2 regions of the Actinomadura fulvescens genome follow, and region 2 is predicted to be linked to the other one. Evidence: riboswitches for the same ligand, from Rfam matches in the RefSeq annotation. Region 2 holds a riboswitch; the other holds the start of a gene.
What was found. A riboswitch is a leader RNA that binds a small molecule or an ion and turns the genes downstream of it on or off. The one in region 2 is predicted to bind S-adenosylmethionine.
Positions count from the first base shown of each region.

Region 1: another riboswitch for S-adenosylmethionine. It lies ahead of thrC (threonine synthase); the one in region 2 lies ahead of ABD333_RS17790 (aminotransferase class V-fold PLP-dependent enzyme).

Region 1 is NZ_BAAATD010000008.1:424,737-439,775, forward strand. It holds gene ABD333_RS29690 (PadR family transcriptional regulator) at 1-49, opposite strand, end outside; partial or broken gene ABD333_RS29695 (transposase) at 875-1,090, opposite strand; gene ABD333_RS29700 (DUF4232 domain-containing protein) at 1,206-2,120, opposite strand; gene ABD333_RS29705 (serine/threonine-protein kinase) at 2,151-4,370, opposite strand; gene ABD333_RS29710 (RNA polymerase sigma factor) at 4,382-4,933, shown strand; gene ABD333_RS29715 (sulfotransferase family protein) at 5,081-6,100, shown strand; gene ABD333_RS29720 (alpha,alpha-trehalose-phosphate synthase (UDP-forming)) at 6,102-7,565, opposite strand; gene ABD333_RS29725 (cation diffusion facilitator family transporter) at 7,678-8,664, shown strand; SAM riboswitch class I at 8,792-8,933, shown strand; gene thrC (threonine synthase) at 8,950-10,194, shown strand; gene ABD333_RS29735 (MoaD/ThiS family protein) at 10,310-10,588, shown strand; gene ABD333_RS29740 (hypothetical protein) at 10,753-11,376, shown strand; gene ABD333_RS29745 (cold-shock protein) at 11,556-11,756, shown strand; gene groL (chaperonin GroEL) at 12,170-13,795, shown strand; gene ABD333_RS29755 (LURP-one-related family protein) at 13,985-14,590, shown strand; gene ABD333_RS29760 (LURP-one-related family protein) at 14,644-15,039, shown strand, end outside.
Region 2 is NZ_BAAATD010000004.1:452,353-467,391, forward strand. It holds gene ABD333_RS17785 (SseB family protein) at 1-1,938, opposite strand, end outside; partial or broken gene ABD333_RS47520 (SseB family protein) at 3,310-3,687, opposite strand; gene ABD333_RS17790 (aminotransferase class V-fold PLP-dependent enzyme) at 3,890-5,218, opposite strand; SAM riboswitch class IV at 5,265-5,380, opposite strand; gene ABD333_RS17795 (hypothetical protein) at 5,431-5,850, shown strand; gene ABD333_RS17800 (transglycosylase domain-containing protein) at 5,954-8,269, opposite strand; gene ABD333_RS17805 (FKBP-type peptidyl-prolyl cis-trans isomerase) at 8,490-9,890, opposite strand; tRNA gene ABD333_RS17810 (tRNA-Arg) at 10,148-10,221, opposite strand; gene ABD333_RS17815 (phosphotransferase) at 10,363-11,151, shown strand; gene ABD333_RS17820 (cobalamin biosynthesis protein) at 11,135-12,046, shown strand; gene ABD333_RS17825 (cobyric acid synthase) at 12,043-13,590, shown strand; gene ABD333_RS17830 (hypothetical protein) at 13,696-15,039, shown strand, end outside.

The sequences.
Region 1 (15,039 bases), on a different contig from region 2:
GCCGCGGGCGCTCATCGGGATTGGTAAATCGTCCGTGTCGGGTATGCATCGCTGTCTCCTTCGTTAGTGATCGGTTGCGATGCATTAACGATATATCGGAAACCAGTCGCGATGCAACTACTAGTCGGCCAGACTTATAACATCATGCGTTGAATTAAACGTGCCATGCCCTGGCGTGGGTGACCTCAACCGGTGATGCGCACAGCTACAACCAGAACGCCGCACGCGGATATGCGGCGACTACATGCGGTGCAGACAGGCTCACATCCGTGTAGCCATGCCCACATGCGGTGTGCGGCGTACATGCGAGGCGTGCGTGCATTGGGTGTCTGCGGGCGTGCATCGAAGATGTGCGGCACGCAGGGGAGATGCGCGGCGTGCATGCGGTGTGTGCGGGCGCGTATGCAAGGTGTGTGGTGCGCATTGGTTGCGGGCGCGCGGCCGAGATATGCAGCCTGCATTGTGTTTGCGGTGCAGGCGAGATGTACGGAGCGCATGTGGGTGCGGATGTGCGGGTGCGTAGGGCAGATGTGGGGCGTGCATTGGTGCGCAGGCGCGCAGGGCAGATGTGCGACGCGGATTGGTGTGCAGACGCGTAGGAGAGATGTGTGGCGTGCAGTGGTGTGTGCGGGCGCGCATCCGAGATGTGCGGCCTGCATGCGTGTGCGTGCAGGCGGGATGTAGGGCGTGCATGTGGGTGCGGGGTGTGCGGGCGCGCAGCGGAAGTGCGTGGCGTGCATGCGAGGTGTGCGCGTGTATAGGTGTCTGCGGGCGTGCATGGAAGATGTGCGGCGCGCAGGGGAGATGCGCGGCTTTGGTCACGTCCAGCGGGGTGGTGTATGAATCGGCCTCCGCGTGATCCTGTTTGTGCAGGTTAAGCGGTCAGTGCTGCTGGTTGCTGGCTTTGGTGTTGCGACTCGCCGGGAACGATGTGGAGGCGGGATTTGGTGAGGATTTCTGGGCCCATGTAGCGGCGGGCCTCGGTCCATTCGTCTGTCTGTTCCATCAGTACCGCGCCGACGAGGCGCATGATGGCAGGACGGTCGGGGAAGATGCCGACGACGTCGGTGCGGCGCCGGATTTCTTTGTGGCGCAGGCGAGATGTGCGGCGCACATTGGTGTGCGGACGCGCATCCGAGGTGTGCGGCGTGCATTGGTGTGTGTGCGGGCGCGCATGCGAGGTTAGGGCGCATGCGGGTGCTACCTCAGGTGTTGGCGCATCCGCCTTCCGCTCGTACGCCCTCGACCTTCGTTGTCAGGCGGGTGGTCTGGAGCATGCCAGACACGCAGGCGTTTCGCCCCGGGTATGCCGCGAAGGTCACGGCCTGTGACGATCCGACGGACTGTGCACTGGTGGTGTCGGCTGAGAAGCCCAGGCCCAGGAGTGCCGCTCGCACCGAATCTGCGGTGAAGCCGCCCTGGGTGCGGAGACGTTCGAGGGCGGGGTAGATCTTTCTGGCGGCCAGCTCGCCGACGAGACGTTCGGCCGGCTTCAGGGGGACGCGCTCGCCCGGGACCTGGCCGGTCCCAGGACGGGGGCCGCTGGTGCCCGCCTGGCGGACCTTCTCCCACGGCCCGACGCCCACCTTGCGGGTGGTGCCCAGGTCGATTCCGACGCCGGGGAGGCGGTCGGCCGGTCGGCCCGGCAGCGGCGCGATCTCCAGGTACTCGGCGGTGACGGCACGCTGTGGATCTTCGGTCACCAGGTTGCGCCACAGGATTCCGGCCGAGGCCACCTGGCCCGGCTTCAACGTCACCCTGCGCGGCGGGCGGTCGTAGGAGTCGACCGTCGCCACGGACGACGACCCGTGGCCGACCGCCACCTTGATCGGTTCGCGGTCGGCGCCGAGGAGCCGGATCTGCGGATAGCCCTTGAGTACGTGGTCACGTTCACCGCAGTTGTAGAGCTCTACGCTCATCGACCTCAGGCCCATGGCCGCGGAGACCTCACCGACCCACAGCGCGACGCCCGTGTCAGGGCATGTCGACTGGTCGAGCGGTGTCGCGGAGGTCGTCGGGCGCACGGACGGCGCGGCCGCGGTCTCTCCACCGCAGGCGGTCAAGGCCAGCGGCAGGAGCAGGACCGCGGCGACGCGCGGCGGTTTGACGCCGATGTACAAACGAGCCTCTTCATGGCGATGTGCGACCGGTCATTCGGGGGCGGTCAGCTTGAGGCTGTCCAGGATAGTCCTGGTGAGGTTGCGGTTGTCCGTTTCCTTGATGCGGACCCAGGCGCCGAACGTGCCGTTCTTGTCCCGCAGACCGACCTCGGTGACGGACGGAGTGCCGATCTTGCAGGCGGTGAAGCGGATGATCGTGCCCGTGAGCGCCTTGTCGGGGGAGACGTAGTCCTCCCGGGCCCCCTTCGTGCACTGCGCGTGGCCGATGAGACCCGGGGGCGGGAGCTTTCCGGCGGCCAGGTCGGTGGTCAGGCCCACGAAGACGCCCGGGCTCTGGCCGTCGCCCTTGAACGCGGCGGCGTTCGGTGTCGCGCGCAGGACCGGCCGCGCCTTCGGGTCGGTCAGCGCGGCGATCGAGGTGCTCCAGGTCTTCTCGGCCGACTGGAGCGGCCAGGCGTTGGGCACCGCCAGCTTGATCTTGCCGGTGGAGTCGGCGACCTGCACGAAGTCCTGTGGGAGGGGAGACGGCTTGGGCGACTTCTTCCCGCCGCCGTCGTTGAAGAGCGTGCCCAGCAGAAGGCCGCCGATCAGTGCGATGGACAGGACCACGGCGGCGATGATCATCGGCGTCAGGAGCTTGTTTTTGCGGCCGTCGCCTCCGGGCTGGGCGCCGCCGGTTCGGCCTGCGCGCTTGAGCCTTCCCAGGGGGCCGCCGCCTTCCGTTCGCGGCTGCTGGCCGGGGCCGGGTTGGGGCGGCTGGAAACCTGTGGGCAACGGGCCCTGACCGTGCTGTGGGCCTCCGCCGCCGTACGGGGGCTGCTGAGTCGGAAGGACGGTCGTTTTGTCCTCGTCGGCAGGCTGCTGCTGCGGGCCCGGGCCAGGTGGTGCCTGGTAGGCGGCAGGTATCGGAACCGCCACTGTGCGGTCGTCATCGGGCGACCCAGGAAGCCCTCCAGGGCCATACTGCGGACCCGGAGGCCGCATCTGGCCGGGCTGGTCCACGATCGTCTTCTCGTCGTCGGCGCCTTCGCGGGGTCCGGGCCGGTCGCTCGGGAGCTGCATTTCGGACGTCCGGATGTCGTCGGACGCCGTTCGGTCCTCGCGCGTGGGCGGCTCCGGTTCCACCGCGAAACCGCCGCCGCGCTGATGCGCAGCCGGGTGGCCGTGGCCGCCGGGAGGGCCGTACTGCCCGGGCTGCTGGGCGGCGGCCGGCCGTGGACCGCCAGGCGCATGCCCGGGGTGAGGAACGCTGGGAGTATGGCCGGGCTGAGGCGCCTGGCCAGGTCCGGCCACTTGGCGCTTGGACTCGGCGGGCCCCGCGGGCTGCTGGGGACCCACGTACTGATCCTGAACGGTGGAGTCCAGATCGGGGGTTTCGGCCGCGTACATAGGGGCCTGCGTTCCGGGCGGCATGGTCGGCCGGAGAGTCGAGAGGGCTTCGGCGAAGGCTTCGGCGGTCGGCCACCGCTTCTCGCGTTCGACCTCCAGCGCCCGCAAGATCACCTGATCGAAACCGGGCGGCATGCCCTCGCGGAGCGCGCTGGGCGGAACCTTCACCGGGGCGGGCCCCGGAGGGCGGCCCGTGAGCATGTGGTAGGTGAGCGCGCCGAGCCCGTAGACGTCGGCCCGCACGTCCAGCCCGCCGCCGAACCGCGCCTGCTCGGGCGACATGTAGCCGGGCGTGCCCACCGGCAGGGTGAACGCGCCGGAGGCGTGGGCGAGGGCCTTGGCCAGGCCCAGGTCGGCGATCAGGAGCTTCTCACCGCCGTCCCGGGTGGACTGGAACAGCACGTTGGAGGGCTTGAGATCGCGGTGGATCACGCCGAGGGCGTTGATCACTTCGACCCCGTACGCGATTTCCTCGGCGAGGACAACGGCCTCGAAGACCGGAAGTGGCCGTTCCCTCATCCGGTCGGCGAGCGTGCCCCGGTCGGCGTACGACATCACGAAGTAGGGGCGTCCGTCCGGCAGCTCACCGATGTCGTGGACGCGAACGAGCCGTTCGGAGTCGGCGCGGCGCAGGATGCGCGCCTCCTCCAGGAAACGATTGCGCACGTCGAGGTCGTCGATGAGGCTTCCGGACAGCACCTTAATCGCGACGTGGGCATCCAGTGCGTCGTCGTGCCCCAGCCACACTGAGGCGAACGCCCCGGATCCCAGGACGCGATCGATTCGGTAACGGCCGACAGTAGGGGGGAAGGACACTCCCGTATCATGCCCAACAAACGGGGTGTGTGTGCGAACGAGCATGAGGCGCGGCGATGGCATTCGATGAGCGGACCGAAGAGCTGGCCGTCAAGGCGGCACAGGGGGATCAGGCGGCCCTCAACGAACTTCTGCGTTCGATCGAACCGGATGTACTGAGACACAGCTCACGTTTTCTGCCCTGCCGGCAGGACGCGGAGGAGGCCTGCCAGGACGCGCTCCTGCAGGTGGCTCGCAACATCCACCGGTTCGAAGGGCGGTCCAGGTTCAGCACCTGGCTCCATGTGGTGGTGGCCAACTCGGCGCGCTCGACCTACCGGTCGCTGAAGCGGCGTTCGGTGGAGCAGGCGGGCGAGCTGCCCCAGCAGCGCCCCGACCCGCGCCGTACCAGCGTCATCGCCGGATCGCGGGTCGACATCCTCGACGCGATGGAAGACCTGGAGGCCCGCAAGCCGGACCTCATCCAGGCCCTTGTCCTGCGCGACGTGTCACAGCTGGAGTACGCGGAGATCGCCGAGCAGCTCAAGCTGCCCCTCGGTACGGTCAAATCGCGTATCCATGAGGCCCGTAAGCAGGTCCGCCAGACGCTCGGCGAGTCCTACACCTGACGCGACGCCCCTAACCGGGGAGCATCCGGCCCCTCGTACATGGGTTGGTATGGGGGCGTTCGGGGGTCGTCAAGCATTGGTAATGCCTCGGCAAGCGTGCAGCTAGGCGCGAGGTGTCGTCTGGGCGGGTCGGCGAGCATTCCCTGCATGTCCTCAGACATGGCCTTCCAAGCCGACCGGCCCATCTTCGTCATCGGATGCCCTCGGTCCGGGACGACACTGCTGCAGTTGATGCTGCACTCGCATCAGCGGATCGCGATCCCGGCCGAGACGCGTTTCCTGCTCCCCGCGTACACGGCCCGGTGTGACTTCGGTGACCTCCGCGACAGCGACAACAGACGCGCGCTGGCGGAGTGGATCACCGGCCGCAAGGAGACCAAGTTCCGGGATCTCGGGCTCGACGCCGCGCAGGTCGTCGAGGAGATCGTGGCGGGTCCGCCGACGATGGGCTCGGCGCTGGGCATCGTGTTCCGCGCGTACGCCAGGAAGTTCGGCAAGCCGCGCTGGGGTGACAAGCGGCCCAGCTACTTCAAGCATGTGCCCACGCTCATGCGGATGTGGCCGGACGCCCAGTTCGTGCACCTCGTACGGGACGGCCGGGACTGCGTCGCCTCGCTCAAGGAGATGCCCTGGTACAAGCTCGACGTCCACCACGCCATCTCCGCTTGGCGCGAGGCGATCGACTACGGGCGGCGGTACGCGGCGAAGCTGGGACCCGACTCCTACTACGAACTGCAGTACGAGCGGCTTGTGGCCGACCCTGCCGACGAACTGTCCCGCCTCTGCACGTTCCTGGGCGAGGACTTCGATCCTGACATGACGCAGCCCCAGGACATCGCCCGGCTGACCGTTCCACCGCAGAAGAAATGGCACAACCTGACACAGACCGCCGTCACGGCGGGCCGGGTGGGTTCGTGGGCCACGCGCCTTGAACCGGCCGAGATCGGCCTGGCCGAGGCTGTGCTGGGGGAACGCCTGACCGAGTACGGCTACGAGCTCAGCGGTGCGCCGCGTCCCGGCCCGGCCCTGCTCGCGCGGTTCGCCAAGACGGCCGCGCACCGGCGGGTGGCGCAGCGGAAGTGCGATCTGCGCGACCGCTGGCAACGGCGGTACGAACCCGGCCCGGTGGAGTGCAGGCTCTCGACCCGGTCACCCGCACCGGCCTGAGTCAGTCGAGCGCGGCCAGCTGGTCGGCGAACCACTGCTGCGGGGTCAGCGAGGTGGCGATGGCCGCGAGCCGGGAGCAACGTTCGGCACGCTCGTCCTGCGGCATCAGGAGCGCCTGGTGCAGGGCCTCGGCGGTCTGCGACACGTCGTACGGATTGACGATCAGGGCGTGCTCGGCGAGCTCCGAGGCCGCGCCGGCCTCGCGGGACAGCACCAGCGCCGAGCCCCGTTCCGACAGCACGGGGCCCTCCTTGGCGACGAGGTTCATGCCGTCGCGGATCGGATTGACCACGAGCACGTCGGCCAGCCCGTAGGCCGCGAGCGAGCGCGGGAAGTCGTCGTTCACCTGCAGGATCAGCGGATCCCAGTCGGGCGTTCCGAACTCGTCGACGATCTGCCCCGCCATCCGCTGCACCGCCGCCGTGTACTCGCGGTACTCGGGCAGATCGTGGCGGGACGGGTAGGCGAAGGCCAGGTGCACCACGCGGCCGCGCCACTCGGGATGGTTGGTGAGCATCTCGCGGTACGCGGCGAGGCCGCGGACGATGTTCTTGGAGAGTTCGGTCCGGTCGACCCGCACGATGAGCCTCCGGTCGCCGACCTGCTCGCGCAGTGCCTCGGCGCGCGCCGTGACGTCGGGCTCGGCGGCCCGCCGGCGCAGCGATTCGCCGTCGATGCCGAGGCCGTGGACGCCGATGTGAGTGACACGCCCGGCCCTGGTGACGGTGCGGGCGGCGCGGTCGACGCGTGCGCCGGGCAGGAACCGCTCGCAGCAGTCGAGGAACGCCAGGGCCCAGCGTTCGGTCAGGAAGCCGGCGTGATCGGCGCCGAGGATGCCGTCCAGGACCTGCGCGCCGATGTCGTCGGGCAGCAGCCGGTAGTACTCCGGCGGTGCCCACGGCGTGTGCGAGAAGTGCACGATCTTCAGGTCGGGACGGCGGTCACGCAGCATCCGCGGGGCCAGCGACAGGTGGTAGTCCTGGATCGCGGCCTTCGCGCCCTGGGCGGCGTCACGGGCCAGCGCGTCGGCGAACGCGGCGTTGTACGCCTCGTACGACTGCCAGTCCCGCCGCGAACGAGCGTCGAAGTGCGGTGCGCTCGGGGTGTCGTACAGCAGGTGGTGGACGAACCACAGTGTCGAGTTGGCCACGGCGTTGTAAGCACGATGGAAGGTCGCCGCGGGGATGTCGAGCATCCGTACGGCCGCGCCACCCGTGTCGTGCCCCGCCTCGTCCAGACGCCCGTCCGGCGCCTGCCGCGCGGCCCTACGGTCGGCCTCGCCGAGCGCCGCGCACACCCACAGCACATCGGCCGCGGGCTCTCGCGCGGGCCGTCCCGGGCCACCGGTCACCGCGGCCAGTCCGGAGACGAGACCGCCACCGCCGCGGCGCATGCTCAGCGTGCCGTCGTCGGATAGGGAGAACGAGACCGGCCCACGGTTTGACGCCACCAGCACTTGGCTCATACCGGAAGGGTCTCAGTTGGTGCCCAGCCATATCAAAGTGACCCAGGTGAACCTGAACGCCATCTGGCCCGTTGTGCGGCATCTTGGAGGCGTTTGCGGGTAAGCGGTGCGAATGAGCAGGGCCGAGACGAAGAAGACGGTGCTCGTCGCGGGAGCGGCGAACCTCATCCTGGCCGTCACCAAGCTGATCGCGGGGACCCTCGCGGGTTCGGCGGCGATGCTGGCGGAAGGGGCGCACTCGGTCGGCGACACCCTCAACGAGCTCTTCCTGCTGACCTCGCTGCGGCGCAGCGCGCGTCCGCCGGACCGGCGGCATCCCTTCGGATACGGGAACGAGCGCTATTTCTGGTCGCTGCTCGCCGCGTTCGGGATCTTCGTGGCGGGGGCGGGTTACTCGATCTTCGAGGGGATTCTGACGATCACCGGCCGCGGGCACGGCGGCGAGCAGGTCTGGCTCGCGTTCGCGGTGCTCGGGCTGGCGGCGGTGCTCGAAGGCGGCTCCTGGATCCGCGCCTACACGCAGGCGCGGCGGGAGGTCCGCGACAGCGACCGGGATCTCATGGAGCACGTACGGCACACGCCCGACATCACCTTCAAGGCGGCGCTGTTCGAGGACTCGGCGGCGATGGTCGGGCTCGCGCTGGCCGCCGCCGGCCTGACCCTGCGGGAGCTCACCGGCTCGTCGTTCTGGGACGGCCTCGCCTCGATCCTGATCGGGCTGCTGCTGGTCGTGGTCGCGTTCACCCTGGGCCGCGACAGCCGGTCCCTGCTCATCGGCCAGGCCGCGGACCCGGCCGACCAGCGCGCCATCCGCGACGAGATCAACTCGACGCCCGGTGTGGACGGCATCAGCGAGCTGCTGACCATGCACTTCGGCCCGGACGACCTGCTGGTGGCGGCCAAGGTGCACTTCTCGGACGACATCAGCGCCGACGAGGCCGAGGACATCGCCGGGGAGATCGACGGGCGTCTCCGGGACCGGCTGCCGATCGTCCGCCACGTCTTCCTCGACCCCACACAGGAGGAGTCAGGGCCGCGACGTCCCACGCCGGGTCCCGACCCGGTCGAGCAGGCGCCCGATCCGATCCGGAAAGGTTGACGTCTCCTGCCGGGGAGGGTGAGGTGGATGATGCACGGGTAATGTCTCATCCCGTGAGACCCGGCTGTCTGGCATCCGGCCGAATCAGGTAAAGTCACGCACGAAGCTCGAAACCACAACTGAATAACGCTCATCCAGAGGGGTGGAGGGACCGGCCCTGCGAAGCCCCGGCAACCACTCGGCTTGTGCGCGCTCGCGATCCTGCGAGGCCGGCCGGGAGATGGTGCCAACTCCGGCCTGTGACCAAGGCGGCACAGGGAAGATGGGGAGAAAGGCCTCGCTCTCATGGCACTTACGCCTGCCACCAACCTCGGACCCGCTACCGCTCTCGTGTGCCGCGAATGCGGCAACACCCGGGATCTCGGTCCGCACTACGCGTGCGAAGAGTGTTTCGGTCCTCTTGAGATCAAGTACGAGTTCGGTGCGGTGACCCGCGCCTCGATCGAGGCCGGTCCGCGCAACATCTGGCGTTACCGGGGGCTGCTGCCCGTTCCGGAGAACGTCGTGGAGACGCCCAACACCGAGCCCGGCCTGACCCGCCTGGTGCGCGCCGACCAGCTGGCCGAGTCGCTCGGGCTGCAACGGCTGTGGGTCAAGGACGACAGCGGCAACCCCACCCACTCGTTCAAGGACCGTGTCGTCGCGGTGGCGCTCGCCGCCGCCCGTGAGCTGGGCTTCAAGGTGCTGGCCTGCCCGTCCACCGGCAACCTGGCGAACGCGGTGGCCGCGGCCGCCGCGCGGGCGGGCATCCGCAGCGCCGTCTTCGTGCCCTCCAACCTGGAGTCGCAAAAGATCATCACGACCGCGGTCTACGGCGGCACGTTCGTGACGGTCGACGGCAACTACGACGACGTCAACCGACTCGCCTCCGAGATCGCCGGCGAGCAGGAGGACTGGGCGTTCGTCAACGTCAACGTGCGGCCCTACTACGCCGAGGGCTCCAAGACGCTGGGCTACGAGATCGCCGAGCAGCTCGGCTGGCGGCTGCCCGACCAGATCGTCGTCCCCATCGCGTCCGGCTCCCAGCTCACCAAGATCGACAAGGCGTTCCAGGAGTTCATCGCGCTCGGCCTCGTCGAGGACAAGCCGTACAAGGTCTTCGGCGCGCAGGCCACCGGCTGCGATCCGGTGGCCGCCGCGTTCAAGGCCGGGCACGACGTCGTCCGCCCGGTCAAGCCGGACACCATCGCCAAGTCGCTCGCCATCGGCAACCCCGCCGACGGCCCGTACGTGCTCGACATCGTCCGGCGCACCGGCGGCGCGATCGAGGACGTCACCGACGAGCAGGTCGTCGAGGGCATCCGGCTGCTGGCCCGCACCGAGGGCATCTTCGGCGAGACCGCGGGCGGCGTCACGGTCGGCTCGCTCAAGAAGCTCACCGAGAGCGGCGCGCTCGACCCGTCCGCGGAGACCGTCATCATCAACTCCGGCGACGGCCTGAAGACCCTGGACGCGGTCGCGCCGGTGGTCGCGCCGACCGCCAACATCGCCCCGTCCCTTGAGGCCTTCCGCGCCGCGGGCGTCGCCTGACGGCTCCGCACGCCATGGCGTCCCGGCGCCGCCGCCTCGGGGCTCCGGCCCCAGGGGGCCGCGCCGGGACGCGAGCCACCCCGATACCGATCGACCTGTTGAGGAGTTCCTGAGAATGAGCACGGTTTCTGTGCGGATTCCGACGATCCTGCGGACCTACACCGGCGGCGAGGCGGACGTGAAGGCCGAAGGCGAGACCCTCCGTGCCGTGGTCGCCGACCTGGACGCCGCCTACGCCGGGATCGCCGCCCGCATCCTCGACGACAACGGCAAGATCCGCCGCTTCGTCAACGTGTACGTGGGTGACGAGGACGTGCGCTTCGCCGAGGGACTGGACACCCCGACTCCCGAGGGCGCCCAGATCTCCATCATCCCCGCCGTGGCGGGCGGCTGACGGTCCACCGGCCGTCGGCGTGACCCGTCGTGCGGGTGACCTGGCGGCTCAGGCCGGTGCCATGGCGCCGGAACGTCCGGGCGTTCGGGATTCCCCGTTGGCCAGGGTCGGTCCTGGCCACACCCGAAGCGCTTTTGTGCTGATAGATCGGGTAAGAGGCCCGCATGGGGATAGCGGAGGACATTGCGGGTGTCGTGCTGGCCCATCCCAGCGTGCGTGAGGTGGAGCTGATCGGATCTCGGGCGCGCGGCCACGCGACCGAGTTGTCGGACTGGGACTTCCATGTCGCGGCCGAGGACTTCGGTCACGTGGCCGCGGACCTGCCGGACCTTGTCGCTCCGTACGACCCGATCGCCGCACAGTGGGATCCGCTCGGTGACTACGAGAGCTATCTGCTCATCTTCACCGGGCCCGCCAAGGTCGACCTGATCTTTCCCGATGTGCCGCGCAGCTGGAACCCACCGTGGCGGGTCGGCCCCGACACGCTCGCCGCCGTCGACGCGCATTTCTGGGACTGGTCCTTGTGGCTCGTCAGCAAGCGACGCCGCGGCATGACCGACCGGGTACGGGGCGAACTGCTCAAGATGAGCGGGCATCTCCTTGAGCCCCTCGGCATCGCGGCCGTTCCCCGTTCGCTTGAGGAGGCCGCGGCCCGGTACGTGCGGGCGCGGGACCGGCTGGAGAGGCGCTACGGGTTCCGTTTGTCGCGGCGTCTGGAAGAGGAAGTGCTGCCGCTCGTACGGGCTTCCGATGGTGACCATTACCGGCCGTCAGGACTTCCGTCGTAAGGGCTGCCGCCGATATCAGGTCGCCTATAAGGTCGACCCCGATCACGCCGGTCGAACCCCGCCGCGGCCCTGAGGGTCATGGAGACACGGACGCTGGTCGACGAGCCCCGCGGTAGAAGGGGTGGGGCCCGGAGCGTCAATCGTGGCCGGGGGCCACGGACGAGCGGCAGGTTTTCGGAATGGCTCAAGGCACAGTGAAGTGGTTCAACGCCGACAAGGGGTACGGCTTCATCGCGGTCGACGGCGACCGGGATGTGTTCGTTCACTACTCGGCGATCCAGATGGACGGCTACCGCAGCCTCGAACAGGGTCAGCGAGTGGAGTTCGAGATAACCCAGAGCGACAGAGGCCCGCAGGCGGACGCTGTCCGAGCCCTCTGAAGCCGAGCCCGCCACGGGCGCGCGTCGAGGGGAAGAGCTGGATCCCTCGGGTGGCTGACCAGGTGCCGTCCGTTCCGCGGTTGTTCCGTGAACGGCGGATGACCGTGACCTACAGCGGCTGTCAGGAGAGCGTGGCTCATCCGGGTTTGGACTGCCTTGCCCCAGGTGAGGCAGGTTCTGGGGCGGTAGATCGGCCTGACCCCGGCGGGGATGTTGGGCGCTTGCACTCGACAGGGTAGAGTGCTAAAAAACGGTTGGCACTCGCCTGTGGAGAGTGACAATCCCACAGTCTGGGTCGGGGCGATGAGGCCTTGGTCTCGGCGGCGGAATGGAAGCCGTCCGAGGTGGGGCCGTCCGTCGCGGGCGTCGGCTCGATCCGTCATAGCCACCTTGTTCCGGGAGGACTGGAGCCTATGGCTGCAAAGATGATCGCGTTCGACGAGGAGGCCCGTCGCGGCCTTGAGCGCGGCATGAACCAGCTCGCTGATGCCGTGAAGGTCACCCTTGGGCCCAAGGGCCGCAACGTCGTTCTGGAGAAGAAGTGGGGCGCTCCCACGATCACCAACGACGGTGTATCGATCGCCAAGGAGATCGAGCTCGAGGACCCGTGGGAGAAGATCGGGGCCGAGCTCGTCAAGGAAGTCGCCAAGAAGACCGACGACGTCGCCGGTGACGGCACGACGACGGCGACCGTCCTCGCCCAGGCGCTGGTCCGCGAGGGCCTGCGCAACGTGGCCGCCGGAGCCAACCCGATGTCCCTCAAGCGGGGCATCGAGGCCGCGGTGGAGCGCGTGAGCGAGGAGCTGTCCAAGCTCGCCAAGGACGTGGAGACCAAGGAGCAGATCGCTTCCACGGCCTCCATCTCCGCCGGCGACGCGCAGATCGGCGAGATGATCGCCGAGGCGATGGACAAGGTCGGCAAGGAAGGCGTCATCACCGTCGAGGAGAGCAACACCTTCGGGCTCGAACTCGAGCTCACCGAGGGCATGCGCTTCGACAAGGGCTACATCTCGCCGTACTTCGTGACCGACCCCGAGCGGATGGAAGCGGTCCTCGAGGACCCGTACATCCTGATCGTTCAGGGCAAGGCGTCGGCCAACAAGGACCTGCTGCCCGTTCTCGAAGGTGTCATGCAGTCCGGCAAGCCGCTGCTGATCATCGCCGAGGACGTCGAGGGCGAGGCCCTGGCCACGCTGGTCGTCAACAAGATCCGTGGCATCTTCAAGTCCGTGGCCGTCAAGGCCCCGGGCTTCGGTGACCGCCGCAAGGCCATGCTGGGCGACATCGCCACGCTGACCGGCGGCCAGGTCATCAGCGAGGACGTCGGCCTCAAGCTGGAGAGCACCACGCTCGACATGCTGGGCCGCGCCCGGAAGATCGTGGTCTCCAAGGACGAGACCACGATCGTGGACGGTGCCGGTGACGCCAACGAGATCGCGGGCCGGGTCAACCAGATCCGTACCGAGATCGACAACACCGACTCCGACTACGACCGCGAGAAGCTCCAGGAGCGCCTCGCCAAGCTGGCCGGCGGCGTCGCCGTCATCAAGGCCGGCGCGGCGACCGAGGTCGAGCTGAAGGAGCGCAAGCACCGCATCGAGGACGCCGTTCGCAACGCGAAGGCGGCCGTCGAAGAGGGCATCGTCCCCGGCGGTGGCGTGGCGCTGATTCAGGCCGGCGCCAAGGCGTTCGACAAGCTGGAGCTGCAGGGCGACGAGGCCACCGGTGCCGCGATCGTCAAGCGTGCGCTTGAGGAGCCCCTCAAGCAGATCGCGGTGAACGCCGGCCTTGAGGGCGGCGTCGTGGTGGAGAAGGTCCGCGGGCTGACCCCCGGCGAGGGCCTGAACGCCGCCACCGGCGAGTACGTGAACATGTTCGAGACCGGCATCCTCGACCCGGCCAAGGTGACCCGCTCGGCGCTGCAGAACGCGTCGTCGATCGCGGCTCTGTTCCTCACCACCGAGGCCGTCATCGCGGAGAAGCCGGAGAAGAACGCCGCTCCGGCCATGCCGGACGGCGCCGGCGGCATGGACTTCTGATCAAGTCCTGACTGTACGAACAGAGGGGCGGTTCCTGACGGGGCCGCCCCTCTAGTCGTCCCCGGGCGGCGGCAGGACGGCTGGTCGCGGGCAGGGGATGGCACACTCTTGATCGATGACAGCCTGCTTCCGGCGACACGGTTTCTTCGGGCCGGTCAGGCGCCGCCTCACCACAGAGCATGAGGACACGTGAGCGATCTCTTCAACTCCCCGGTCCTGAAGGTCGAACAGCCGCGCCGCATCCCCTCGGCCAAGTCGCAGTACACGATCTCCGACGGCGCCGGGATACCGCTGGCCACGGCAGCGGAACGGTCCGTCCCGCTGCGTCGCCAGGCGACGCGGGCGCTGTTCGGCGACGGTGACGACCGGCGCGTGGTCCAGGTGGAGCACGCGCGGGGCGGCGCGCCGTTGCTGGTCGTCGAACGGCCGAAGAGCACGCTGGGAAGCTGGGTCAGCGCACCGGACGGCACGCTGGTCGGCTCGATCCGGTCGGACCGCTTCAAGTGGCGGTATGTGCTGCTGGACGCGGCCGAACGTCCGGTCGGCAGGCTGGAGGGCAACAAGCTCGCCCGGAAGTTCAAGGTGCTGGACGGTGCGGGCGCGCACGTCGCGCAGGTCGACAAGAAGTGGAAGGGCGCGGCGACCGAGGTCCTCACGACCGCGGACCGCTATGCCGTCGAGTTCTTCCATCCGCTGCCGGACCCGCTGCGCGTGCTCGTCGTGGCGGCGCCGATCGCGCTGGACCTGATGCTGTACGAGGGCAAGGACCTGCCGGATCTCGGAGCCCTCGCCTGACTGTGGCCCTCGGGCCCTGTTGCGTGCCGCCGGGACTTTGGCAGGATCGCCGGGTGAGCGATCTCTTCAACTCCCCCGTGCTCAGGGTCGAGCAACCCCGCAAGGGTCTGTTCTCCAAGACGCAGTACAAGGTGCTGGACGGCGAGGGCACGCTCCTCGCGGTCGGCTCCGAGATCAAGGTCAGGTCGCGCGGAGAGTCGCTGAAGGCGGTCTTCCCGGGCAAATCCGAGATGGACGCGCGCGCCGTCGAACTGGCGACGCCCGAGGGTGAGCCGCTCCTGCACGTGGACAAGGCCATGGGCAGGATGCTCACGGCGGTGCGGCGCCCCGACGGCGAGGTCATCGGGTCGTTCCGCACCGAACGTGTGGGCAGGCTCTACTCGCTGCGCGACGTGGACGACAAACGGTTCGGCGAGGTCGTGGGCGACGTGCCGCGACGCAACTTCACC
Region 2 (15,039 bases):
CACCTCCAGCGCCGCGTCCTGCGGAATCGGCACGAGCACATTGGCGGCCAGCAGAACGCGCAGGAACGCGTCGGAGTCACCGGCAAGCGCGGCCTCGTAAAGCTCCTGGTCAATCCGGTTACCCGGCTCGAACTCCCTACCGGCCTCCTCGACCGCCCGAGCCGAGGCAGCCCCGGCGCCACCGTCCGGCTGCGCGCCGAACTCGTTGCCCTGCCCGCCTGACGCCGGAACATCACCCGGCTGCCCCGCCACACCGTGCGCCTGCACACCCGGGGACGGCGCGGGGAGTTGATTGCCCTGCGCGTCTACAGGTACTGCCGAAACCTCGCCCGCTGGCGTGCCCAATGGCCGCGCCGGAAGTTCGTTGCCCGGCACGTCTGCGGCTGGGATGTCGCCCGGCTGCCCCGGCACACCCTGCCCCGAGACGTCGCCTGGCTGTGCGCCCAATGGCCGCGCGGGGAGTTCGTTGCCTTGCGCGTCTACAGGTGCTGCCGGAAGGTCGCCCGGCTGCCCTGGCGCACCCTGCCCTGCAACGTCGCCCGCCTGCGCGTCTGATGGCCGCGCCGGAAGTTCGTTGCCTTGCGCGTCTACAGGTGCTGCCGGAAGGTCGCCTAGCTGCCCCGGCGCACCCTGCCCTGTGACATCGCCTGGCTGCGCGCCCAACGGCCGCGCGGGGAGTTCGTTGCCCGGCCCGTCTGCGGCCGGGATGTCACCCGGCTGACCGGATGCACCATGCCCTGGCTGTGTGCCTGATGGCCGCGCGGGGAGTTCATTGCCCTGCGCGTCTGCGGGTGGTGCCGGGATGTCGCCTGGCTGTGCAGGTGCGCCCGGCTGTGCGCCTTGGGGTTGCGCAGCGATGTCGTTTGGCTGTGCGCCTGCGCGACGTCCCGAGGGATCGTTCGCGGGCTGCGCGCCACCTTCCGGACGGAGAGGCGAGGGCTGGGCCGCAGTGGGCTTCGCCTCGGCGGGCTGGTCGTTGGACGCCGTACGGGGCGGTCCGCTGAGAGCGCGGACCTGTTCGCCGGGCATGGTGGCGTCGATCGGCGTGCCGGGATTGATGACCAGCGTCCACTCGGCGTCCGGCCAGGCGGCCACCATCTCGAGCAGGCTCGGCATCACGAAGCGGGACGACCCGATCGCCTCGTTCATCCACTTGAGCGAGGTGAACACCTGGATCGAGATGTGGCCGTGGACCGGCACGGGCCGCCACGGGAACTCCTGGTCATCGGGTGAGATGCCCCAGGGCGTGTCCGCTTCGGCGGGTACCAGGACCTGCGCACCCAGCAAGATCTTGAAGAAGGTGTCGGTGTCGCGGTGCAGAGCGGCCTCGAAGAGCCGCTGCTCCACGTCGTTCTGCGGCTCGAAACGTTCCGCGAGACGCCGTGCCGCGCGTTCGTCCGCCCACTTGGCCAGGCCCGGCAGCTGCTCGGCGTGGATCGTGCCGCCCGCCGGCGAGCCGGAGTTGATCGCCAGGGCCCACCGCGCGTCCGGCCAGTAGCGCATGGCCACGGTGAACGGCAGCTTGATCGAGTCGGAGCCGGTTCCCACGGCCGCGGCGGCCTCGACGAGGCGTTCGGGGGACGTGAACATCGGCACGAACATGACGCCGTCGATGTCACCCGCCTGCCACGGGAAACCGGGCCGCCCCGGTCGCAGCGTGTAGTCCATCTCCTCCGGAACGGGGAGCAGCACGTCGGCGTCCGCCAGCGTCTGCAGAAAGAGATCGTGGTCGTTCTGCGCGGCCGCGCGAAGCAGGTCCTTCTCCACCTCGTTCGCGGGCCGGAACTCGGCGCGGCGGTCCTGGCGCGGTAGGTCCTTGTGCTGATCTCGCAGCTCTTCCCAAGGCCCGTCGTCGGTCACCGCGGGAGTGTCGACCAAGGTCTCGTCGGGCGAGGGGCCGCCGACGTGGTTTGCCGCGCCCGCTGCCGGAGCGACCAAAGCGTCCGACCCTGCACCACCCGGCACAACGTGGTCGCCCTGGGCTTCTCCCGGAACGTTCGTTCCGCCCGCACCTTGCAAGCCATCACCGGGCCCGGCTGCAGGTGCGCTGTGCTTACCACCAGGAGGTGCAGTTGGGCCGGGCGTATCGGAAGCAGACGCGCCTGGGACTGCCACGTCCGGGGTGGACGCAGGCATATCCGGGATGGGCGTGCCGACGCCAGGTGTGCCGGAGGTGGGCGTCCCAGTCGCTGCTGTGCCAGGGCCGGACGTGCCAGGGGTCGCGTCAGCGGCGAGCGTGCCAGGGATGCCTGTGCCCGGCCCAGGTGCGCCAGCGCCAGGTGCGCCGGGGAGGGGTGTGCCGGGGGTGCCGTGTGCGGGTGTGCCAGGGACGTGTGCGCCACTTCCGGCTGTGCCTGGCATGGGCGTGCCACCCGCAGGCGTGCCGTGGCCACGTGTGCCAGGTGCGCCCGCCCCAGGTGTGCCTGGGATAGGTGTGCCAGCGCTGGGCGTGCCAGTGCTGGATGCGCCCGGGATGGGTGTGCCACCCGCAAGTGTGCCGGGCTCGGGTGTGCCGGGCTCGGGTGTGCCGGGGGCGGGCGTGGCCGCGCCGGGCGTTCCTGGGACGGGCGTGCCGGTACCAGGTGTGCCGGAGGTCGGCGTCCCAGGCACTCCTGCGCCATCAGCGGTGGGCGTGCCAGGGGCGCCTGTGCCCGGCCCAGGTGCGCCAGCGCCAGGTGCGCCGGGGATGGGTGTGCCGGGGGTGCCGTGCTCGGGTGTGCCAGGGACGTGTGCGCCACTTCCGGCTGTGCCTGGCATGGGCGTGCCAACCCCAGGTGTGCCGTGCTCGGGTGTGCCGGGAGTGGGCGTGGCCGCGCCAGGTGTGCCCGGGATAGGCGTGCCGGCGCTGGACGTGCCAGGGCTGGGTGTGCCCAGGATGGGTGTGCCACCCCCGGGTGTGCCGTGATCAGGTGTGCCAGAGGTGGGCGTCCCAGGCGCTGCTACGGCAGGGATAGACGCATCAGCGCCCGGGATGGGCGTGCCACTGCCGAGCGGGGCCTGGTCGGGTGTGCCACCGGCGGGCACGCCAGGGACGGGCGTACCAGTGCCGGGCGCGGGTGTGCCGCCGCCGGGTGTGTCTGTGACGGGGGGTGTGGGTTTGGCGTGGGCGCCTCGGGAGGGTGGCGTTTCGGGCGCGGGGGTGCTGACTGGGGAGAGGTCGGTGACCGTTGTGTCGGGTGACGGTTGCCGCGGGGTGTGCGTGGGTGTGCGACCGGCCTGGGGTGGTTTGGTGTCGCCTTCGCCGAGCTGCTTGATGAACCACGCGGGCAGCCTGCCCTCGATCGGCAGGGGTACGGGCAGCGAGGCGCCGTGGGCCGCGGCGTCGACCGCGAGCCACCAGCGGGGGTCGGGCCAGGACTCGGCCAGGTCGGTGAACCTCAGCCGGAGGAAGTGCTGGTACGCCGGTCCGAGGCAGGCGCGCATGGCGGCCGCCGAGGTGTAGGCGAGCACGTGGACGCGCCCGTCCTCCTCCTGGGTCGGCCACGTCGGCTGGGCCTCGTTGGCGAGCACGTCGTCGATCAGGTCCGGTGGTACGGGGATCACCAGCTCGCTCTCGGCGAGCAGCCGGAAATACGTCTCCTGGCTGCCGGTTCGCACCGCCTCGTGCAGCCGGCGCTCGAGCTCCGACGTGGGTCGCCACGCGTCGGCCACGGTCGCCACCCCCTGTTCTGTGCCGCGCTCTCTCATCCCGCCGCCCCTGTCCCCGCCTGCCTGCGAGCCCGCTGTACGGGCCCCGGCGGGCGAGTCACGGACCTGACTACGCTACATGGGCGAACAGGACCAAATCGTCCTATCGGCCGGTCGCCGGTCGAGACCGGGCCGTCCGGCTGAGGTTAGGCCGCCCGGCGACCTGGTCTCCGGCCAGGGGCTTCGGCGCGCGTGTCGGCCGTCAGCCGCGCGGCCTCCCGGCGATCCGGGCGAGGGCGTCCAGCAGCCGGTCGACGTGTTCCACGGTCGTGCCGATACCGAAGCTCGCCCGCACGGCCGAGGTCTGCCCGCTCCCGCAGCCGCCCGCACCGTCCTCCAGTGGCGCCTCGGGGGCCCCCAGCAGGTGGTGGACGAACGGGTGGGCGCAGAACTTCCCGTCCCGGACGCCGATGCCGTAGTCCCCGGACAGCGTAAGCGCCACGTCGCGTGCGTTCCAGCCGTCCACGACGAAGGACACGATTCCAACCCTCTCGCCACGGTCACCCCACAGAGTGAGTTCGCGCACACCGGGGATCGCGGCGAGTCCGTTCCGGAGCCGGGTCAGGAGCCGTTCCTCGTCCGCCTTCAGCACGTCCCAGCCGGTGGTGGCGAGGGCCTCGCAGGCCGCGGCCAGTGCGATGACGCCGAGCACGTTGGGGGTGCCCGCCTCGTGGCGCTGCTCAGGATCGGCCGACCACCGCGTGGTCTCGCCGCCGTCGCGGACAGCGGCACTCGCGCCGCCACCCTTGAGGTACGGCTCGGCGGCGCGCAGCCAGTCGGCCCGGCCCGCGAGCACCCCCGCGCCGAACGGCGCGTACAACTTGTGCCCGGAGAACGCCACGTAGTCGAGACCCAGGGTCTTCATGTCGAGCGGGCGGTGCGGCACGAGCTGGGCGGCGTCGACGGCGATCCGTGCGCCGTGCCGCCGCGCCACGTTCGCCAGCTCGGCGATCGGCCACAGCTCGCCGGTCACGTTCGAGGCCGCCGTGACGACCAGCAGCCGCGGGCCCGCCGGAGCCTCGGCCAGCGCGCGGTCGGCGGCGGAGACCGCCTCAAGCGGACTGGCGGGCGCGGGAAGCCGTACGGCGCGCTTCCACGGCAGCAGGGTGGCGTGGTGCTCGGTCTCGAAGACGATGACGGTGGTGCCCGACGGGACGGCGTGGGCGAGCAGATTCATCGCGTCGGTGGTGTTGCGGGTGAAGACGACGGCGTCCCGTTCCCACGCGCCGAGGAACGAGCGCACGGTCTCGCGTGCCTTCTCGTACGCCTCGGTGGTGACCTGTGAGGCGTACCCGGCGCCGCGGTGGACGCTGCTGTAGTAAGGCAGTGCGCGAGTGATGGCCTCGTGCACCGCCTCCAGACACGGGGCACTCGCGGCATAGTCGAGGTTGGCGTAGCCGGTGGTGCGACCGTCGTTCAGGGGAACCTGCGCTCCCGTGCCGATGACCCGGAGCGGCGCGGAGGTGACGGTACGCGCGGCCGGAACGGCGGCAGTGGCGCTGGGGGAGTGGGTGAGGGTTGCGGCGTGCATGGGTGCGACCTTTCAGGATCCAGGGACCCTCAAGGTGGCTACCGGGGGCCCGCGCTTGCCGAACACGGTGTTGCGTTCGGCCAGGTCCTCACCCGGGGCACCCCATCGCGGACGAAGGGTTGCCGGCCAGCAAGCCGGGGCTTCACGCTGGCGCTCATGACCTAGTGCGGAAGTATAGGCGGATACCGGCGGGGATCAAGTGGGAGGGTGCGATGCGAAACGGGGCACAGTCGGCGGGCGCCGACCGGACAGGAACCGTGGGGCGTGTGGCGCGGCGTGGGATTGTCGGCGGGGCTCTGGTCTTGGGCTTGGGTGCGTGCGGGCTGGTCGGCGGCGACGGCAACACGGGCGCGATCTGCACCGATACCAAGCAGGCCTACCAGCAGTACATCGACCAGGTGAGGAGCGCCTCCGCCGCGGATCCGGCCCCCTGGAAACAGGCGACCGAACAACTCGCGGGCCGGATCGACGGGCTCGCCAAAAAGGCCGAGAAGAAAGAGCTGAAGAAGGCGCTCACCGACGAATCGGCCCGGCTCCGTACCGCCGCCGCAAGTGTCGGAACGGGTGACGCCGCACAACTCAACGCCGCCATGTCCGGCACGCCGGAACGAATCGGCAACGCCTGTTCCTGACGTTCGCCGTCGGCGCCGAGAACGTTCGGTCAGACAGGAAAAAGGGAGACCGGCCGCGGCCAGGTCTCCCTTTCCCTTGTCATTTCCGTCGAACGGTCATCGGCTAACGGCCGCCGTTCGGGCGTTGCGGGTCGCCGCCGTCACCCGGGTCGTCCGGGTTGCCGGGATCATCGGGACCGCCCGAGTCGGACGGCCGGGGGTTCGGGGGGCTCGGGCGGCCGCTCGGCGGTTTCGGCGTCTTCGAGCCGTCCGGGTCAGGCCTCAGCGAGGGCCGCGACGGCCTGTCCGACGGCGTGCCGGAGGGCGTGTCGGTCGAACGGCCCCTCGGCGTGCCCTCGTAGCCTCCGGTGAAGATCGACGGGTTGCCGAACTCCTTGCTTTCGAAGTTCTTGATGGCCACCGCCTTGGTCATGTACGAATTCCAGATCTGCGCTGGCAGCTGACCGCCGTACACCGCGTATCCCGGGATCGACAGCCGTTTGTTGTCGCTGCGGAACATCGCCACCGACGTCGCCATCTGCGGGATGAACCCGTTGAACCAGATCGCCCGGCCGCCGTTCGTCGTGCCGGTCTTTCCCGCCACGTCGCGCCCGTCCGGCAGTTGCGCGGCCGTACCGGTACCGCTCTGCACGGCCTTGCCCATCGCGTACGTGGCGTCCCGGGCGACCTGTTCGCTGAACGCCCGCTTGCCCTTCTCGGTGAAGTCCCTCTCGTCGCCGTCGACGTCGGTCACCGTCTTCACGGTGTAGGGCTGCCGGAAGACGCCCTCCGAGGCGAACGTCGAGTAGACGCCGGCCTGCTGGACCGGGTGCACCGAGACCGTCCCAAGGGGGAACGAGGGGGACTGCCGCTGCGCCTTGGTCATCTGCTCCGGCTGGATGCCCATCTTCTCGGCCATCTCGGCGATCTTCTCGGTGCCGATGTCCTGGCCGAGGTTGACGTACGCCGTGTTGACCGAGTTCTGCGTCATGGTGACGAGGTTGACCATCCCGTACTGGGCGTTGCCGTCGTTGCGCAGCTCCGTGTCGTTGAAGACCTGGGGCGAGCTGCCGTCGTACGCCGTCGACAGGCTCTTGCCCGCGTCGAGCGCGGCGGCGAGCGCGATCGGCTTGAACCCCGACCCGGCCTGCGCGTGGTCCCAGAACGCGCTGCTGCCCGCCTCGTCCAGATAGTTGCGGCCGCCGTAGAACGCCTCGACCTGGCCGGTCTTCGGGTCGACCGACACCAGCCCGGTACGGATCTTCGAGCTCATCCCGTCCGGCGTGTTGGCCGTCACCGCGTCCTTGGCGGCGTCCATGAGGTCCTTGTCGAACGTCGTGGTGATCTTCAGCCCGCCGCGGTTGATCTGGTCCTCGGTGTAGCCGCGGCGCTCCAGGAGCTCCTTCTTGGCCACGTTGACCATGTAGCCCTTCTGGCCCTTGAGGACATCGGTGATCTTCTGCTTCTTGGGCTGCGGGAACGTCATCCGCGCCACCTCGGCGGCGGTGACGGCGTCGTCCCGCTGCATGTTGTGGAGCACGGCCCTCCACCGCTGCTCGGCGGCGGGACGCCGGGCGGCGGTCAGGTTGCCGAAGGGCGTCGGCTGCTGGATCGCGGCGGCCAGATAGGCGCCCTCGGCCGCCGTCAGCTGGCTGACGTCCTTGTCGTAGTACGCCTTGGCGGCGGCCTGGATGCCGTACGCGTCGCGGCCGAAGTAGATCGTGTTGAGGTACTGCTCCAGGATCCAGTCCTTGTCCTTCTCCCGCCCGACCTTCAGGGAGACCATGATCTCCTTGAGCTTGCGGAAGACGGAGCGTTCGGTGCCGATGCCGCCGTAGTAGTTGCGGACCATCTGCTGCGTGATGGTCGAGCCGCCCTGGAGCTGCTCGCCGCTGACCGTGGACCAGAAGGCGCGCACGGTGCCCTTCACCGAGACCCCGGGGTCGTCGTAGAAGCCGCGGTTCTCGGCCGCGATCACCGCGCTGCGGACGCTCTGGGGCACCTTGGCGAGGTCGACCGCGTCCCGGTTGGTGCCGGTCTTGGCGATCAGGGTCTTGCCGTCGGCGTAGTAGAAGCTCGGTCCCTGCGCGACCGCCGACTCCTGCGGCGAAGGCACGGGCGTGAGGAGGTAGGCGATGGCGAACGCGACGATGCCGAAGCCGACCAGGCCGAGCACCGTGAAGGCCGCGCGCCGCGCATATCGGACGCGGCGGCTCCGCTGCTTCTTGGCCTTGCCGCTTCCGCCGCCGCCCTTGCCCTTGGTCGCCGTCTTGGTCCCGGCCGCCGCCGTCTCGACGTCCTTCACCACCGCCATCGTCGCGGTCTTGGTGCTGGTCGCCGGCTCGGACCCGGACGTGGTGACGTCCTTCGCCTCGTCCGGTTTCACGTCGTCCGGCCCGGTGGGCTTGTCGCCTTCCGGACCCGTACCACTACTGCTCACAAGCCCCCCGTGATTCTTTCGTTACCGACGATACCCGAGGGCATTCGCGCTTTCGGCCGATCACCGCACTCTCCTGAGACTTCTCAAGAGAGGACGATCGGCACCCCGCGCCGGTTGTCGTGGTCCATCTCACGGGCCGAACGGGAACACCATTCCGGAACCGCCACAAAAGGACGGCGGGGCACCCCGGGGTGCCCCGCCGACCGACATGTGTCCGGAATTACTTGGGAAGCGTGCCGAGGATGTCGACCACGAACACCAGCGTGTCGGTGCCCTTGATGCCGGCCTGCTGGTTGCCCTTCGTCCCGTACCCCTCCTTGGGCGGCAGGATGAGCAGCACGCGGCTGCCGACCTTGGCGCCGGTCAGCCCCTTGTCGAAGCCCGGCACGGTGCCGCCCGTTCCGATCGGGAACGAGGCGGGCTGTCCCTTGCTCCAGCTCTCGTCGAACGTCTTACCGTCCCGCCACAGCTTGCCGACGTACTGGACGATCGCGGTGTCACCCTTGACCAGCGCCGGACCGCTGCCCTCGATCAGGGTCTTGACCTCAAGCTTGTCCGGGGCGTCGCCCTTCGGCACGGTGATCTTCGGGCCCTTGCCGGGCTCGCCGGCCTCGATCTTCGGCAGGTTCTTGTCGTCGAGCTTCTTCTCGGTGCCCTTGGCCTCGGCGTTCTTGGGGATCGCCGCCATGACGTCCACCACGAAGACCACGGAGTCCTTGGCGGTGAGGCCCATCTGCGAGCCCTGCTCACCGAACCCGTCCGCCGGCGGCAGCTGCAGCACCAGCCGGCTGCCCGCCGAACGCCCGACCAGGCCCTTGTCGAGCCCCTTGACCTGCGTCTTGCCGACGACCATCGGCATGACCTGCTGGCCGCCCTGCTGCTCGTACGAGGAGTTCAGCTTCTTGCTGGTGCTCTCCTCGGCCTTGTCGCCGGTGCCCTTGGTCCACTGGTAGAACGCGAACTTCACGTAGGCGATGTCGCCGCTGGCGAGCTTGGGCCCGTTCCCTGCGATCGCCTCGGTCACCTTGAACTTGTTGTCCGGCACGAGGTCCTTGGGGATGTCGACCTTCGGCGCGGTGCCGAGCTTGCCGCTCACCTTGATCTCCGGCCCGGGCCGGGTGACGTAGAACGCCGTGGCGCCCGCGATGGCCACCAGCCCGACGATCACGGCGGCGACCGTCGCCTGCCGGCGCTTCTTGGCCTGCGCCGCGGTCAGCCCCGACGGCCGCGGCCCGCTGCTGCCGCGCCCGGCGCTGATGCCGTGCGGCGTGAACTCCGGGCTCCGGATGTTCTTGGCCTGCGGCAGCTTGGCCCCCGCGGCCCCCGCCGCCGGCGCCTTGATCTTGATGGAGGGCTTCCCCGAAGGCTTCGTCTCGCCCTCATCGGCGGCGTCCTCACCGGACTCATCGGCCTCGCCGTCACCGGCCTCATCGGCCTCGCCGGCCTCGCCGTCACCGGCCTCATCGGCCTCGCCGTCGCCGGCCGCGCCGTCCGCGTCCTCAGCGCCGGTCGCCTCGCCGTCAGCGGGCCCGTCAGCGCTGGTCGACTCGTCCTTCAGCTCATCCGCTGCCGAGTCGTCGTTGCCCGTCGGCTCACCCTTGGGCTTGTCATCCTCGGCCATGTTTCCTCACTCGATCCGGGTTCACGAAACGTCCACCCTGCCAGCCCGCCCCTAAGGTGGCCGTGAAATCAGGGCAAAGGCAATCGGCTGCAATCTACCGGCCCACCGGGCGACAACGACAAGACAGTGTGATGGAGCGAGACCGACCTGTCACCCAGTCCCGCCCACCCGAAAGCATCCAAGATCATTCCGCCGGGCCCGGCGGGCGGTTCCGTGCCGGCGGGAGACGGCAAGGGGCTCTCGCGGGGGAGTGCAAGCGCGCCGGGCAGGATTCGAACCCGCGACCGTCGGATTAGAAGTCCGATGCTCTATCCAGCTGAGCTACCGGCGCTTGTTGAGCCCTGAGTGTAGAGCGCGGTCCATGGTCTTCGCACCGTCGTATTCCGCGTGGCGGTGCCGTTACGCCTGGTGGCGGGTGGTGATCACCGTTGGGGGGCGGGGTGCCCGGGTTGAGCGCTTATCGTTGGGGACTGTGAACGTGGAGGTGCCGCTCTCCGGCGGGGATGTGACGGAGGGCGTCGTACGGGTGGGCGATACGGTGCGGCGGCCGATGGGGCCCCAGAGTCCCGCTGTGCATGGGCTTCTGCGGCATCTTGAGCGGGTGGGGTTCGAGGGGGCGCCGCGGTTGCTCGGGGTGGACGAGCGGGGGCGGGAGATCTTGAGTTGGGTGCGCGGGGAGGCTCCGGCGCGTCCCTTGCCGCCCTACGCGGTCACCGAGGAGGCGCTGGTGGGGGTGGCTCGGCTGGTACGGGCCTACCACGAGGCGGTCAGCTCGTACGAGGCGCCGGAAGGGGCTCCTTGGGACAGCGCGGCGTCCAATCTGGACGGGGTACCGGAGATCATCGGGCACTGTGACGTGACGCCGGAGAACGTGATCTTCCGGGACGGGGTGCCGGTGGCGTTGATCGACTTTGATCTGGCCCGGCCGACGACGCGGTTGTACGACGTGGTGACGGCTCTGCGGCATTGGGCGCCGATCGCCGATCCCTGCGATCGGGACGGCCTGCTGTACGGGGCCGACGTGGGGCGGCGGCTGCGGGTCTTCTGCGATGGTTACGGGCTGGATCGTGACCGGCGGAGGCTGGTGCTGGCCGCGTCGATGACGCGGTTCGAGCGGTCGTACGAGGCGATGCGGTTCAGGGCGGAGCATGTCGGGGGCGTGTGGGCGCGCCTCTGGCAGGGGGGCGCCGGGTCGCGCATCCGGCGCGCTCAGGACTGGCTGGAACGCAACTGGGATGAGCTGGATGCCTGCCTCAACTGAACGTGCCGTCGGGTTGCTCCTGGGGGTGGCCCTCGACGCCGTTCTCGGCGATCCGAGGCGCGGCCATCCGGTGGCCGCTTTCGGCCGCGTCGCTAGTGGGCTTGAGAGGCGGGTGTACGCCGACTCGCGGGTGCGGGGTGCCGGTTACACGGCCCTGCTGGTCGCGGGGGCGGCGGGGCTCGGGTGCGCCGAGCGTCTTCCGGGCGCGCGTGTGCCGGTCACGGCCCTGGCGACGTGGGCCGTGCTGGGAGGCACGTCGCTGGGGAGGGAAGGGCGGGAGATGGCCCGGCTCCTGGAGGCCGGTGATCTCGACGGGGCGCGCCGGAGGCTCTCCCATCTGTGCGCGCGTGATCCGAAGGGACTGGACGAGAAGGCCCTCGCGCGGGCGACGGTGGAGTCGGTCGCGGAGAACACCTCGGATGCGGCGATCGCGCCGCTCCTGTGGGGCGCGGTGGCCGGTGTCCCGGGACTGCTCGCCTATCGGGCGATCAACACGCTGGACGCCATGGTCGGCTACCGGAGTCCCCGGTATGAACGGTTCGGGTGGGCGTCGGCGCGGCTGGACGACCTGGCCAACTGGGTGCCCGCGCGCGTGACCGGCGTTCTGACCGTGGTGTGCGCGCGGCGGCCGGACGAGGCGTGGCGGGTGCTGAGGCGTGACGGCGGCGCTCATCCGAGTCCGAACGCGGGCCGGTGTGAGGCGGCGTTCGCCGGTGCCCTGGGCGTACGGCTGGGCGGGACGAACGTCTACGGCGGGCGGCTGGAGCGGCGGCCTGAGATGGGCGACGGGCGCGAGCCCGAGGTGCGCGATATCCGGCGGGCGGTGCGGTTGTCGGCCGTGGTGACCGTGGCGGCCGGAGTGCTGGCGGCCACCGTGGCGAGGAGCGTGGGATGAGCGGAGGCCTGCTGGTCGCCGGGACGACGTCGGACGCGGGGAAGAGCGTTCTGACGGCCGGGCTGTGCCGGTGGCTGGCACGGCGGGGTGTGAAGGTCGCCCCGTTCAAGGCCCAGAACATGTCGCTCAACTCGATGGTGACCTCGGACGGGGCGGAGATCGGGCGGGCGCAGTACATGCAGGCCCAGGCCGCCGGCGTCGAGCCGAAGGCGATCATGAATCCGGTGCTGCTCAAGCCGGGCAGCGACCGGCGCAGCCAGGTGGTGGTGCTCGGGCGGCCGGTCGCCGAGGTCGACGCGCTGCAGTACGGGGCGCACAAGGAACGGCTGCGGGAGGTCGTCGCCGCGAGCCTCGCCGAGCTCAGGGCCGAGTACGACGTGGTGGTGTGCGAGGGCGCGGGCAGCCCGGCGGAGATCAACCTGCGGGCCGGCGACCTCACCAACATGGGGCTCGCGCGGGCCGCCGACCTGCCGGTCATCGTGGTGGGCGACATCGACCGGGGCGGCGTCTTCGCCTCGCTGTACGGAACGGTCGCGCTGCTGGAGCCCGCCGACCAGGCGCTGATCGCGGGGTTCGTGATCAACAAGTTCCGGGGGGCGGCGGAGCTGCTCGCGCCCGGGCTGGAGCAGTTGCGGGCGCTGACGGGACGGCCGACGCTCGGCGTGCTGCCCTGGAAGCTCGGGCTGTACCTGGACTCCGAGGACACGCTCGCCTTGGACGCGCCGAGGCCGGACGCGCGGGCGCCGTACGGGCGCCAGACGCTCCGCGTGGCGGTCGTCCGGTTTCCGCGCATCTCCAACTTCACCGATCTGGACGCGCTCAACTGTGAGCCCGGCGTAGCGGTGCGGTACGCGGCGAGCCCAGGCGACCTGGCCGATGCCGATCTGGTGGTCCTGCCGGGTACGCGGGCGACCGTGAACGATCTCGCCTGGCTGCGGGAGCGCGGCATGGCCGACGAGGTGGTGCGGCGGGCGCGGGAAGGCCGCCCGGTGCTCGGTATCTGCGGCGGCTTCCAGATGCTCGCCCGTGAGATCGCGGACGAGGTCGAGTCCGGGGCGGGGCGGGTGCACGGGCTCGGGCTGCTGCCGGTGCGGGTGACGTTCGCGCGGGACAAGACGCTGGGCAGGCCGAACGGCAGCGCTTACGGCGAGCCGGTGACCGCGTACGAGATCCACCATGGGATCGCCGAGGTCGAGGGCGGCGAACCGTTCCTGGACGGCTGCCGGGCGGGCTCGGTGTGGGGCACGACCTGGCACGGCGCTCTGGAGAACGACGGCTTCCGGCGCGCGTTCCTCAACGACGTCGCGAGTGCGGCGGGGCGCGACTTCACGGCCGCGCCGGACGTCTCGTTCGCCGCGCTGCGGGAGGCCACCCTGGACGCGCTCGGCGATCTCGTCGACGAACATCTCGACACCGATGCCGTCTGGCGGCTGATCGAACGCGGCGCACCCGCCGGCCTGCCCGTCGTACCGCCCGGCGGCGCCCCGGCGGCGCCCCCCGCCGTACCCGCCGCGGCGCCCGCCGCCGTACCCGCCGCCGAGTAGGTTGCCCGCTGGCAACAAGCTGCCTGCTGACAAGTAAGTGAACGGTGGCTAAGATCACCCTGCTCTTCTGAATGTCGTTCATGTTCGGGACGTGGGGTGACGCCGGTGAGGCGGTCGTTCGGTGTGCTCCTGGCCTTCACCGGCCTGACCCTCGGCGCGGTGGCGCAGGCGGTCCCCGCGGCGGCGGCCGATCCGCTCAAGGCGGCCGCCGAGCAGGCGGCGCGCGGATGTGATCCGATCGCTCCGGCGGCGTGCCTCGTGCCGTTCCCGAACGACGTCTACACGGTCCGCGACAAGCGCGGCGACACCGGCCGGCGGGTGAACCTCAAGGCCGCGGCGATGCCCAGGAACATCTTCGGCAAGGGCATCGATCCCACCGAGTTCAACCGCAACGACGGTTTCTCGCCCGGCACGCCGATCCTCGTTCAGGTGCCCGGACTCGATCCGGCCAGGACCGGCCTCGCGCCGAGCACCGACATCGCGCGGTCGTTGCGGGGGGACGCGCCGGTCGTGCTCGTCAACGCCAGGACCGGGCAGCGCCAGCCGTACTGGGCCGAACTCGACGCGCAGGACCCCCGGCGCCGCACGCTGATCATCCGCCCGGCCGTCCGGCTGAACGAGGGGACGCGTTATCTGGTCGCCCTCCGCAACGTCCGGAACGCAAGCGGGCGCCCCGTCCCCGCGAGCGCCGCGTTCAGGGCGCTCAGCAAGGCCACGGCGCCGAAGGACAAGCGGCTCAGGCCGCGGTGGGCCGCCCTCCAGACGACGCTGAAGGACCTGCGGCGGCGCGGGGTCGGCACGCGCGGGCTCAATCTCGCCTGGGACTTCACCACCTCCTCGACGCGCAGCCTCACCGGCCGGGCGCTCGCGATGCGCGACAGCTCGTTCGCCCGGCTCGGCGCCAAGGCCCCCAAGGTGCGCCTGACCTCGGTCAAGGAACTGACCGAGCAGGAGGACCCGCGGATCGCGCGGCGCGTCAACGGCCTCATCGAGGTGCCGAGCTTCCTCGACCCGAGCGGGACCAGGCTCGACTACGGCAAGGCCAAGCCGGGGCCGTACGACAGGCCCGTGGCACCGGGCTGGCGGACGTACCACGCGCCGTTCCAGTGCAACATCCCGCGAGCGGCGCTGACCGGTAAGCAGCGGCTTAACCCGGTGCTGTACGGCCACGGGCTGTTCGGCGACTACAGCACCATTGACGCCACGGCCGTCAAGACGTTCTCCAGCGACCACGGCCTCATGCTGTGCGCCACCAACTGGATGGGCATATCCGGGCCTGACAGGCCCTACCTCGCGCTTCTGGCAGACCTGTCCAACTTCCCGCTCATCCCCGACCGCATGCAGCAGTCGTACCTCAACACGCTCTTCCTCGGCCGCTGGATGGTCCACCCGAAGGGCGCCGCGGCGTCCGCCGCCTTCCGTTCCGCCGACGGCGCCCCGGTGCTGGCC